2 regions of the Arthrobacter sp. MMS24-T111 genome follow, and region 1 is predicted to be linked to the other one. Evidence: riboswitches for the same ligand, from Rfam matches in the RefSeq annotation. Region 1 holds a riboswitch; the other holds the start of a gene.
The links. A riboswitch is a leader RNA that binds a small molecule or an ion and turns the genes downstream of it on or off. The one in region 1 is predicted to bind glycine.
Positions count from the first base shown of each region.

Region 2: it holds a riboswitch for glycine, as region 1 does, so the genes downstream of both, gcvP (aminomethyl-transferring glycine dehydrogenase) here and gcvP (aminomethyl-transferring glycine dehydrogenase) in region 1, are expected to answer to the same signal.

Region 1 covers NZ_JBTZRO010000001.1:199,953-205,501, reverse strand. The annotation lists gene ACX5I6_RS00935 (MFS transporter) at 1-1,466, opposite strand, end outside; gene ACX5I6_RS00930 (TetR/AcrR family transcriptional regulator) at 1,550-2,086, shown strand; glycine riboswitch at 2,197-2,293, shown strand; gene gcvP (aminomethyl-transferring glycine dehydrogenase) at 2,483-5,341, shown strand; gene gcvT (glycine cleavage system aminomethyltransferase GcvT) at 5,413-5,549, shown strand, end outside.
Region 2 covers NZ_JBTZRO010000001.1:1,561,388-1,566,936, forward strand. The annotation lists gene gcvT (glycine cleavage system aminomethyltransferase GcvT) at 1-88, opposite strand, end outside; partial or broken gene gcvP (aminomethyl-transferring glycine dehydrogenase) at 94-2,975, opposite strand; glycine riboswitch at 3,134-3,234, opposite strand; glycine riboswitch at 3,526-3,624, shown strand; glycine riboswitch at 3,625-3,720, shown strand; gene ACX5I6_RS07250 (amino acid permease) at 3,769-5,295, shown strand; gene ACX5I6_RS07255 (hypothetical protein) at 5,374-5,549, shown strand, end outside.

The sequences.
Region 1 (5,549 bases):
CCGGAATCGAATGCCGCCGCCGCAGCGTCCCGGACCGCGTCCGCCAGCGGTCCCGGCAGGATGGCGGCCGCTTCCATGGCGCCCGCCAGCGTTTCCCCGGCGTTGTGCAGTGCGGAGCCCGGGAGCATGCCATCCAATCCTGCCGGGAGGCGCAGGTTGTGCTGGTAGGAGGCCGTCAGGATGGAGCCCAGGACCGCCGTCCCCAGCAGTGAGCCCACCTCGTATCCTGTTTCGGAGATGGCCGCTGCGGCGCCTGACTTTTCCGGGGGCGCGGAGCCCAGGATGAGGTCATTCGAAATGGTTTCCGCCGTCCCCACGCCCAGCGCCAGGACCAGGAGCGCTGCCAGCAGCAGTGCAGGTCCGCCGTCGTGGTTTCCGAACGCCACCAGGGTGTAGCCCGTGGCACTGAAGGCCAGCCCCGCCGCCACCACGTACCCCGGACGGACCTTGCGGACCAGCGGCACCACCACAAGGCCGGCCACCACCGTGGCTGCCAGCGCCGGAATCATCGCCACGCCCGCGGCTGACGGGCTCAGGCCCTCAAGGAGCTGGAGGTGCTGGGCAAGGAACAGGATGAAGCCATTGAAGGAAAACAGGGCCAGGATGTTGGCGCTGATGGCCATGCTGAACACCCGGTTCCGGAACAGCGACATGTCCAGCAGGGGGTGTTCCAGGCGTTGCTGGCGCCGCACGAACACTACGCCCATCGCCACGCCGAACGCCATGCTGCCAAGGCCTGCCGGGCCCGGACCTTCGGTGGCAACATCCTTGATGCCGTAGACCATGGGAACCATCACCAGCATAGACAGCAGGATGCTGGGGACGTCCACCCTGCCCGGCGATGGGTCCTTGGATTCCGGGATCAAGGTTCTCCCCAGTGCCAGCAGGGGAAGCATCAGGGGTACCGCCACCAGGAACACGGCGCCCCACCAGAAATGCTCCACCAGCCAGCCGCCGAAGATTGGGCCCAAGGCCGCGCCGCCGGAGAATCCGGCAGCCCAGACGGCGACGGCCATCCGCCGGCGGTTGGGTTCAGGGAAGATGTTGCGGATCAGCGACAACGTGGAGGGCATCAGCATCGCCCCGAAGAACCCCAGGGTGGCCCGCCCGGCGATCAGCCACTCCGCGGTGGGCGCAAAAGCCGTCGCGGCGGATAACCCGGCAAAGCCCGTGCTGCCGATAATGAGCAACCGGCGCCGCCCGATCCTGTCGCCAAGGCTTCCCATTGAGACCAGGAGTCCGGCCAGTACCAGCGGATAGGCGTCGATAATCCACAGCAGGTGGACGCCGGAGGGTTCCAGGGCGCGGGTGATGGCGGGCAGGGCGAATGTCAGTGCGGTGTTGTCCACGGCGACGAGCAGCACTGGGAACATCAGCAGCCCCAGTGCGAGCCAGTCGCGCCGCGGGGAGCGCGCGGCCGCTCCGCCGGTGCGTGCGGGCGCCAGGGTCGAAGGGGAAGTCGTCATGAAATAACTATACCGTCCAGACGGTACAGTTTGAAACTTTGCCGTTTCCCGTTTCCACACCGGCGGAGGGCATGATGGGAAGCATGCCCCGAAAGCCTGTAGCCCGAGACGCGGTCCTTGACGCCTTCGAAACCCTCCTGATCGAGGTGGGGGAGCGGGCGGCCACGCTGGATGCGGTGGCCAGGAAGGCTGGGGTGTCCAAAGGTGGACTGCTCTACCACTTCCCCAACAAGGAAGCGCTCATCGAAGTGCTCCTGGACCGTTTGGACGGGCTGGCCAAGGAGGACGCCGACGCCATGGCCGGGGCCGCCGAGGGGGCGGCCGCCTACTTCATCCGCTCTTCCGTCTGGGCGGACACTCCGCTGGATCGGGCCATCGTCGCCGCCACCAGGCTGGCGGAAGTAGCGCACCAGGAAACCCGGCGCCGTTTCGCAGCCATCCAGCAGCGGTGGCTGGATGAGATCGCGGCCGACGTCGGGCCCGGACTGGCCAAGGCGGTCCTTTACATGGGGGACGGGCTGTATTTCAACGCCATGCTGTCCGTTGGCCCGGCGCCGCAAGGGGGAGCGGCCGCTGACGTGGAGGAACTCCTGGCGGCCCTGGAGCGGCTCCGCAGGTAGCCTCCGCCATTTGCCGTGAAGGGTTGCGGCATAGGACAATTGAATGTTGTGAGGGCTGTCACCGGCCCGCATGATCCAGCACATGGCTGGTTTAACAAGTGAATAGCCTTTGATCTGCGGCGGGAGAGTTCTGCCGGTGTACAGGCAGGCGCCGTAGGAGCAAATCCTCCCCAGGAATCTCGCAGGCCCCCGTACCGCCGCGGCGAGGCGCCTCTGGAAAGCAGCAGGCGGTTCCCATGGCCCCCAATCGGGGGTCTGGAGCCGGTGTGCTCACCGACGGTGCAAGCGGGTCCTGCCAGGCAGGCACCGCGGAATCTCTCAGGTCCAATACAGAGCGGGGAGGAACCCGAATCGCTGTGGCGTACCCTGCGCCGCCTGAGTAAATGGAGTTCCTTCGTGCCGGTTAGCCCAGCCTCCACCACCTTCGTAGACCGCCATATCGGCGCGCGCCGCCAGGACGACGTCGACACCATGCTCAAAGCCGTTGGCTACGACACTGTCGACTCCCTGGTTGACACCGCCGTCCCCAAGGTCATCCGCCAGGAAACCGCCCTCCGCCTGCAGGACGCCCTCAGCGAGGTGGAGGTCCTGGCCGAGCTGCGCAAGCTTGCCGCGAAAAACAAGACTGCCGTGCAGATGATCGGGCAGGGTTATTACGACACCGTGACGCCGCCGGTGATCCGCCGCAACATCCTGGAATCCCCGGCCTGGTACACCGCCTACACCCCGTACCAGCCGGAAATCTCGCAGGGCCGGCTCGAGGCGCTGCTGAACTTCCAGACCATGGTCCAGGACCTGGTGGGACTGCCCATCGCCAACGCCTCGCTGCTGGATGAATCCACCGCCGTGGCGGAGGCCGTCCTGCTGATGCGCCGCGCCAACAAGTCCGCGGCGGCCAAGGACGGCAAGACCGTCCTGGACATCGACGTGCTCCCGCAGACCATCGCCATTGTCAAGGGCCGCGCCGAGGCGCTCGGCTTCGAGGTGGAGGTCGCCGACCTCTCCCAAGGCCTGCCCGACGGCGACATCAATGGCGTCGTGCTGCAGCAGCCCGGCGCCTCCGGCCGCGTGTGGGACCAGTCCGCCGTGATCGCCGCCGCCAAGGACCGGGGCGCGCTGGTGACGGTGGCCGCCGATTTGCTGGCGCTGACCCTGATCACCCCTCCGGGCGAACAGGGCGCGGACATCGCCGTCGGCTCGGCCCAGCGTTTTGGCGTGCCGTTGTTCTTCGGCGGCCCGCACGCCGCCTACATGGCTGTCCGCAAGGGCCTGGAACGTTCCCTGCCCGGCCGCCTGGTTGGGGTGTCAAAGGACGACGCCGGTGTTCCCGCCTACCGTCTGGCTTTGCAGACCCGCGAGCAGCACATCCGCCGCGAGAAGGCCACGTCCAATATCTGCACGGCCCAGGCGCTGCTGGCCATCGTTGCGTCCATGTATGCCGTGTACCACGGCCCGGAGGGGTTGAAGGCGATCGCGGAAACGGCGCATGGCCACGCCCGTACCCTCGCCGCGGCGCTCAAGGCCGCCGGCCTGGACGTCCTGCACACCTCCTTCTTCGACACCCTGACGGTCCGCGTTGCCGGCCGCGCGTCAGCAGTGATCTCCGACGCAGAGGCCCGCGGCATCAACCTGCGGCGCATCGACGCCGACACCGTAGGCATCTCCCTCGACGAAACCACGACGCCGGCCATCGTCGCCCAGGTTGCCGACGTCTTCGGCGCCCCGGTTGCCGAGGTCCACGGCGAGGGCCAGGGCTTCGGTCTTGAGGCCGCCGTCGTGCGTTCCTCGGCCTATCTGCAGCATCCGGTGTTCAACACGCACCGGTCCGAAACCCAGTTGTTGCGTTATATCCGCAAGCTCTCTGACCGTGACCTGGCGCTGGACCGGACCATGATTCCGTTGGGTTCGTGCACCATGAAGTTGAACGCCACCGCCGAGATGGAAGCGATTTCCTGGCCGGAGTTCGCCTCGATCCACCCGTTCGCCCCGGACTCCCAGACCGAGGGCTGGCGCGAACTCATCACCGGCCTGGAAGCGGACCTTGCCGAGATCACCGGGTATGACCAGGTCTCCATCCAGCCCAACGCCGGCTCCCAGGGCGAACTCGCCGGCCTGCTGGCGATCCGCGGCTACCACCACTCCCGGGGCGAGCAGCAGCGCACCGTCTGCCTGATCCCGGCCTCGGCGCACGGCACCAACGCCGCCTCCGCCGTCCTCGCCGGCATGAAGGTCGTGGTCGTGGCCACCGCCGCTGACGGGACGATCGACCACGAGGACCTGACGGCCAAGATCGAGGCGAACAAGGATGTCCTGTCGGCCATCATGATCACCTACCCCTCCACCCACGGCGTGTTCGACGGGGATGTGAGGGAGGTCTGTGACGCCGTCCACGCCGCGGGGGGCCAGGTCTACATTGACGGGGCCAACCTGAACGCCCTGGTGGGCCTGGCCCAGCCGGGCCGGTTCGGCGGGGACGTCTCGCACCTGAACCTGCATAAGACCTTCTGCATCCCGCACGGTGGCGGGGGACCCGGTGTGGGCCCGGTCGCTGCGAAGGCGCACCTGGCACCGTTCATGCCCGGCGATGCGAACAAGGCCGCGCACGAGCCCGGGCACGGGGTGGCGATTTCGGCGTCCCGGTTCGGTTCGGCCGGGGTGCTGCCGATCTCGTGGGCGTACGTGAAGCTGATGGGCGGGCAGGGCCTGACCGAGGCCACCAAGTCCGCGCTGCTGGCCGCGAACTATGTCGCGTCCCGCCTGAACGAGTACTTCCCGGTCCTCTACACCGGTGAGGGCGGGCTGGTGGCGCACGAGTGCATCCTGGACCTGCGCGAACTCACCGCGAAGACCGGGGTCACGGCCGAGGACGTGGCCAAACGGCTGATCGACTTCGGGTTCCACGCCCCCACCCTGTCCTTCCCCGTCGCGGGCACCCTCATGGTGGAACCCACCGAGTCCGAGGACCTGGCCGAGATCGACCGCTTCATCGAAGCCATGATCACCATCCGCCAGGAAATCGACCAGGTGGCCAACGGCGACTTCGCCGTCACCGACTCACCCCTGCGCCACGCACCCCACACGGCTGCCGCCGTCGTCAGCTCCGACTGGGACCGCGCCTACCCGCGCGAGCAGGCCGCGTTCCCGGCCCACCACAAGCAGGACAAATACTTCCCGCCGGTGGGACGCATCGACGGCGCCGCCGGCGACCGCAACCTCATCTGCTCCTGCCCGCCGCTGTCCGAGTTCGAGAACTAGACCGCTCCGGTGGTTGAGCCGGCCGGCACCCGGTTTCGGCCGGCTCAACCACCGCTCCCAAAGGACTTTCAATGACTGAGAAGTACACCGCGCTCTACGACGAGCATAAAAAGCTCGGCGCCTCCTTCACGGACTTTGGCGGCTGGCAGATGCCGCTCAAGTACAGCTCCGAACTGGCCGAGCACCACGCCGTCCGCCAGGCCGCCGG
Region 2 (5,549 bases), 1.4 Mb from region 1:
TGAGCGGCATCTGCCAGCCGCCGAAGTCCGTGAACGAGGCCCCGGCCTTCTTGTGCTGCTCGAAAAGAGCGGTGTAGTTCTCGGTCATGGGAATCAGTCTTCCAATCCGGTGATTGAGCTTGTCGAAGTCTCGAACGCTTCGAGGGGCGGGCAGGAGCAGACCAGGTTCCGGTCGCCGGCGGCGCCGTCGATCCGGCCGACGGGTGGGAAGTACTTGTCCTGGCGGAGCGAGGCAACGGGGAACGCGGCTTGCTCCCGCGGGTAGGCGCGGTCCCAGTCAGAGGAGACGACGGCGGCAGCCGTGTGGGGTGCGTTGCGCACCGGGGATGCCTCCAGGGTGATGTCGCCGTTGGCTACCTGGTCGATTTCCTGGCGGATGGTGATCATGGCTTCGATGAAGCGGTCGATCTCGGCGAGGTCCTCGGACTCGGTGGGTTCCACCATGAGGGTGCCCGCGACGGGGAAGGACAGGGTGGGGGCGTGGAACCCGAAGTCGATCAGCCGTTTGGCCACGTCCTCGGCCGTGACCCCGGTCTTCGCCGTGAGTTCGCGCAGGTCCAGGATGCACTCGTGCGCCACCAGCCCGCCCTCACCGGTGTAGAGGACCGGGAAGTACTCGTTCAGGCGGGACGCGACATAGTTCGCGGCCAGCAGCGCGGACTTGGTGGCCTCGGTCAGGCCTTGCCCGCCCATCAGCTTCACGTACGCCCACGAGATCGGCAGCACCCCGGCCGAACCGAACCTGGACGCCGAAATCGCCACCCCGTGCCCGGGCTCGTGCGCGGCCTTGTTCGCATCGCCGGGCATGAACGGTGCCAGGTGCGCCTTCGCAGCGACCGGGCCCACACCGGGTCCCCCGCCACCGTGCGGGATGCAGAAGGTCTTATGCAGGTTCAGGTGCGAGACGTCCCCGCCGAACCGGCCCGGCTGGGCCAGCCCCACCAGGGCGTTCAGGTTCGCCCCGTCAATGTAGACCTGGCCCCCCGCGGCGTGGACGGCGTCGCAGACCTCCCGGACATCCCCGTCGAACACGCCGTGGGTGGAGGGGTAGGTGATCATGATGGCCGACAGGACATCCTTGTTCGCCTCGATCTTGGCCGTCAGGTCCTCGTGGTCGATCGTCCCGTCAGCGGCGGTGGCCACGACCACGACCTTCATGCCGGCGAGGACGGCGGAGGCGGCGTTGGTGCCGTGCGCCGAGGCCGGGATCAGGCAGACGTTACGCTGCTGCTCACCGCGGGAGTGGTGGTAGCCGCGGATCGCCAGCAGGCCGGCGAGTTCGCCCTGGGAGCCGGCGTTGGGCTGGATGGAGACCTGGTCATACCCGGTGATCTCGGCAAGGTCCGCTTCCAGGCCGGAAATGAGTTCGCGCCAGCCCTCGGTCTGGGTATCCGGGGCGAACGGGTGGATCGAGGCGAACTCCGGCCAGGAAATCGCTTCCATCTCAGCCGTCGCGTTCAACTTCATGGTGCACGAACCCAACGGGATCATGGTCCGGTCCAGGGCCAGGTCACGGTCAGAGAGCTTGCGGATGTAACGCAGCAGCTGGGTTTCAGACCGGTGCGTGTTGAACACCGGATGCTGCAGATAGGCCGAGGTGCGCAAGATGGCGTCGGGCAGTTCGAAACCTTGGGCGTCACCCACCGGACCGGCACCAAAGGCGACGGCGACGGCGGATAGTGTTGCCGCCGTCGTCGTCTCATCGACGGAGACGCCGACGGTGTCCTGGTCAACGAAGCGCAGGTTGATGCCGCGCGCCTCGGCAGCGGTGACCACCTTGGCAGCCTTGCCCGGAACGCGCACCGTCACGGTGTCGAAGAAGGAATCGCTAACCAGTTCGCGGCCCATGGCCCTAAGGGCGGTGGCCAGGACCCTGGCCTTGTGGTGGACGGTCTCGGCAATCGCCTTCAGGCCGTCGGGGCCGTGGTACACGGCATACATGGACGCAACGATGGCCAGCAGCGCCTGGGCCGTGCAGATATTGGACGTGGCCTTCTCGCGGCGGATGTGCTGCTCGCGGGTCTGCAAAGCCAGGCGGTAGGCAGGGGTGCCGGCGTTGTCCTTGGACACTCCTACGATCCTGCCCGGAAGGGTACGTTCCATCCCCTTCCGGACCGCCATGTAGGCGGCGTGCGGCCCCCCAAAGAACAACGGCACGCCAAAACGCTGGGTGGAGCCGACGGCGATGTCCGCGCCCTGCTCACCGGGAGGGGTGATCAGGGCCAGCGCCAGCAGGTCGGCCGCGACCGTGACCAGCGCGCCCCGGTCCTTGGCAGCGGCGATCACGGCGGAGTGGTCCCACACGCGGCCGGACACCCCAGGTTGCTGCAGCACGACGCCGTTGATGGCACCCTCCGGCAGGCCCGTGGACAGGTCCGCGACCTCCACCTCGAAGCCGAGCGCCTCGGCGCGACCCTGCACGATGGCGATGGTCTGCGGCAGGCAGTCGGCGTCGAGCACGGTCCTGCCATCCTTGGCATTCTTGTCCTTATTTGCCCTGCGCATTAGAGCACGGCCTCGGCCACGGCGGTGGCCTCGTCCAGCAACGAGGCGTTGGCCACGGGGAGTGCAGTGAGGTCCTGCACCATGGTCTGGAAGTTCAGCAGTGCCTCGAGCCGGCCCTGCGAGATTTCCGGCTGGTATGGGGTGTAGGCGGTATACCAGGCCGGGGATTCCAGGATGTTGCGGCGGATCACCGGCGGGGTCACGGTGTCGTAGTAGCCCTGGCCGATCATCTGGATGGCGGTCTTGTTCCGGCCGGCGATCCGGCGCAGCTCGGCGAGGACCTCCACCTCACTGAGGGCTTCGGTCAGGTTCAGCGCAGTTTCCTGGCGGATGGACGCAGGGACGGCCACGTCAACCAGGCCATCAAGGCTGTCGTAGCCCACGGCCTTGAGCATGGTGTCGACGTCGGCCTGGCGGCGTGCGCCGATATGGCGGTCAACAAACGATGTTGGATGCGAATGAATCGTCATGAGGAACTCCGGATCTGGCCGGCCAGGGTGGCACGGCGTGGGATGGGTCCCTCCCCGCTCTGTATTGGACCTGAGAGATTCCGCGTTGCCTGCTGGTGGCAGGGGCCGCTTGCACCGTCGGTGAACCCGGCAGAAGCCTGGTTGCTTTCCAGAGTCGCCTCGCCGTGACGGTACATGGGCCTGAGAGATTCCTGGGGAGGATTTGCTCCTACGGCGCCTGTCCGGTGATTCGCCGGGAGGACTCTCCCGTCACAGCTCGAAAGGCTTATTCAAATGTGGGTGATTCGGCTCACAAGGTACCGGGCCGGACCCGTCCATGGCAAATCGGCAGGGTTCGGTGAGGGGCTTGAGTGGGCACGTGACGCCTTCATTCCCCGCTTGTGTCGGGAGGGGTTTGACATTCGATCGTGACGGACACCACACTGAACCCGGGATTGGCGCCGCCGGTGGCTGGCTCAGCGTATCCGGAGCAGTCCACCAGTCGGCGCCTGTCCCGTTGCATGGCCGGCCTCGGCCTAAAAGGCCGGCGGCCCCCAACTGAATACGCCTTCGACCTGCGGCGGGAGAGTCCTGCCGGGTACACCCAGCAGGCGCCGTAGGAGCAAACCCTCCCCAGGAAACTCTCAGGCCCACGTACCGCCGCGGACAGGCAACTCTGGAAAGCAGCCAGGCATGGCCTTGGCTCACCGACGGTGCAAGCGGCTTTGGCCGCGGAAACTCTCAGGTCCACAACAGAGCGGGGAGGAACCAAATCTTTGCGGCCCCAAAAGCCGCTTTATCGATGGAGTTCCTCATGGCGATTCATCCCCCCACGTCCAACAGCGAACCAGCCCGCGGCCAGGGCGCTGGCACGGCAGCCCGCAGCGGGCCTCCCCACCTGGAACGGCAACTCACCAACCGGCATATCCAGCTCATCGCCATTGGTGGCGCGATCGGCACGGGCCTGTTCATGGGTTCCGGCAAGACCATTTCCGCCGCCGGACCTTCCGTGATCTTCGTGTACATGATCATCGGCTTCATGCTTTTCTTCGTCATGCGTGCCATGGGCGAGTTGCTGCTGAGCAACCTGAACTACAAGTCCTTCAGTGATTTCGCCGCCGACCTCCTGGGTCCGTGGGCAGGCTTCTTCACCGGGTGGACATACTGGTTCTGCTGGGTGATCACCGGAATCGCGGACGTCATCGCCATCGCAGGGTACTCGAAGGAACTTTGGCCGGCGCTGCCGCTTTGGATCCCGGGCCTGGCCACGGTGGGCATCCTGCTGCTGCTGAACCTCGCAACGGTCAAGGCCTTCGGCGAGACCGAGTTCTGGTTCGCCCTCATCAAGATCGTCGCCATAGCGGCCCTGTTTATTGTGGGGCTCTTCATGATCTTCACCGGTTTCCAGAGCGACGCGGGCACCGCAAGCTTCACCAACCTGTGGAGCCACGGCGGGTTCTTCCCCAATGAGTTCATGGGCTTCGTGGCCGGATTCCAGATTGCAGTATTCGCCTTCGTGGGCATCGAACTGGTGGGCACCACCGCCGCCGAGGCCAAGAATCCCGAGCGCACGCTGCCCAGGGCCATCAACGCCATCCCCGTCCGCGTTTTGCTCTTCTATGTCGGCGCGCTGGTCATCCTGATGTCAGTCACCCCGTGGACCCAGTTCGCCGCAGGCCACAGCCCCTTCATTGGGATGTTCTCCCTGGCCGGTCTCGGTGCCGCGGCTACAGTGGTCAACCTGGTGGTCCTCACTTCGGCGATGTCCTCTGCGAACTCCGGCATCTACTCCACGTCCCGTATGGTCTTCGGCCTGGCCCAGGAAGGCGACGCCCCCGGTGTCTTCAGCCGGCTCTCCTCACGGAAGGTGCCCAGCAACGCGCTGTTCCTGTCGTGCGTCCTGCTGCTGTCCGGCGTCGTCCTCATGTATGCCGGCCAGGATGTTGGCATGGCTTTTGAAATGGTGACCACCGTGTCTGCGGTCTGCTTCGTCTTCGTCTGGTCGATCATCCTCGCCAGCTACATCTCCTTCCGCCGCCGCCGCCCGCACCTGCATGCGGCCTCGAAGTTCAAAATGCCCGGTGGCATCCCCGCCGTGTGGGTGGTGTACGCGTTCTTCGCCTTCGTCCTCTGGGCCCTGACCACCCAGCCCGATACGCTCGCTGCTCTGCTGGTGACCCCCATCTGGTTCGTCATCCTTGGCGTGGCGTGGGCCATTCTTCGGCGCCGTCCCGCGCACCTGACCCGCTTCGAGGTCTTCCGGGCGGAGCTTCGGGCCGACGAGGCCGCCGGTCGCAGCGGCGAACGCGCGGACGCTGAAGAGCCGGCCCAAAAAGTGTAAGCATGCTTAGTGTTTATCCACTTAGGATGGGATGACACGGCAGCCACGCGCTGCAGGTCGATTTGAATGAAGGTGACCATGGCCCGGCGCAGCAACCCCGCACTCCGTATCGCACAGGAAACCGCCCATAACGCGTTGTTTGACGCCCAGGGCAAGCCCAAGCCCGGCGTCCACAACATGCTCCTGAAAGCGGTGCAGATCCAGCGGCCTTTGGTGGTGGGCTACATCCGGAGGCTCCAAAAGAAGCATCCGCG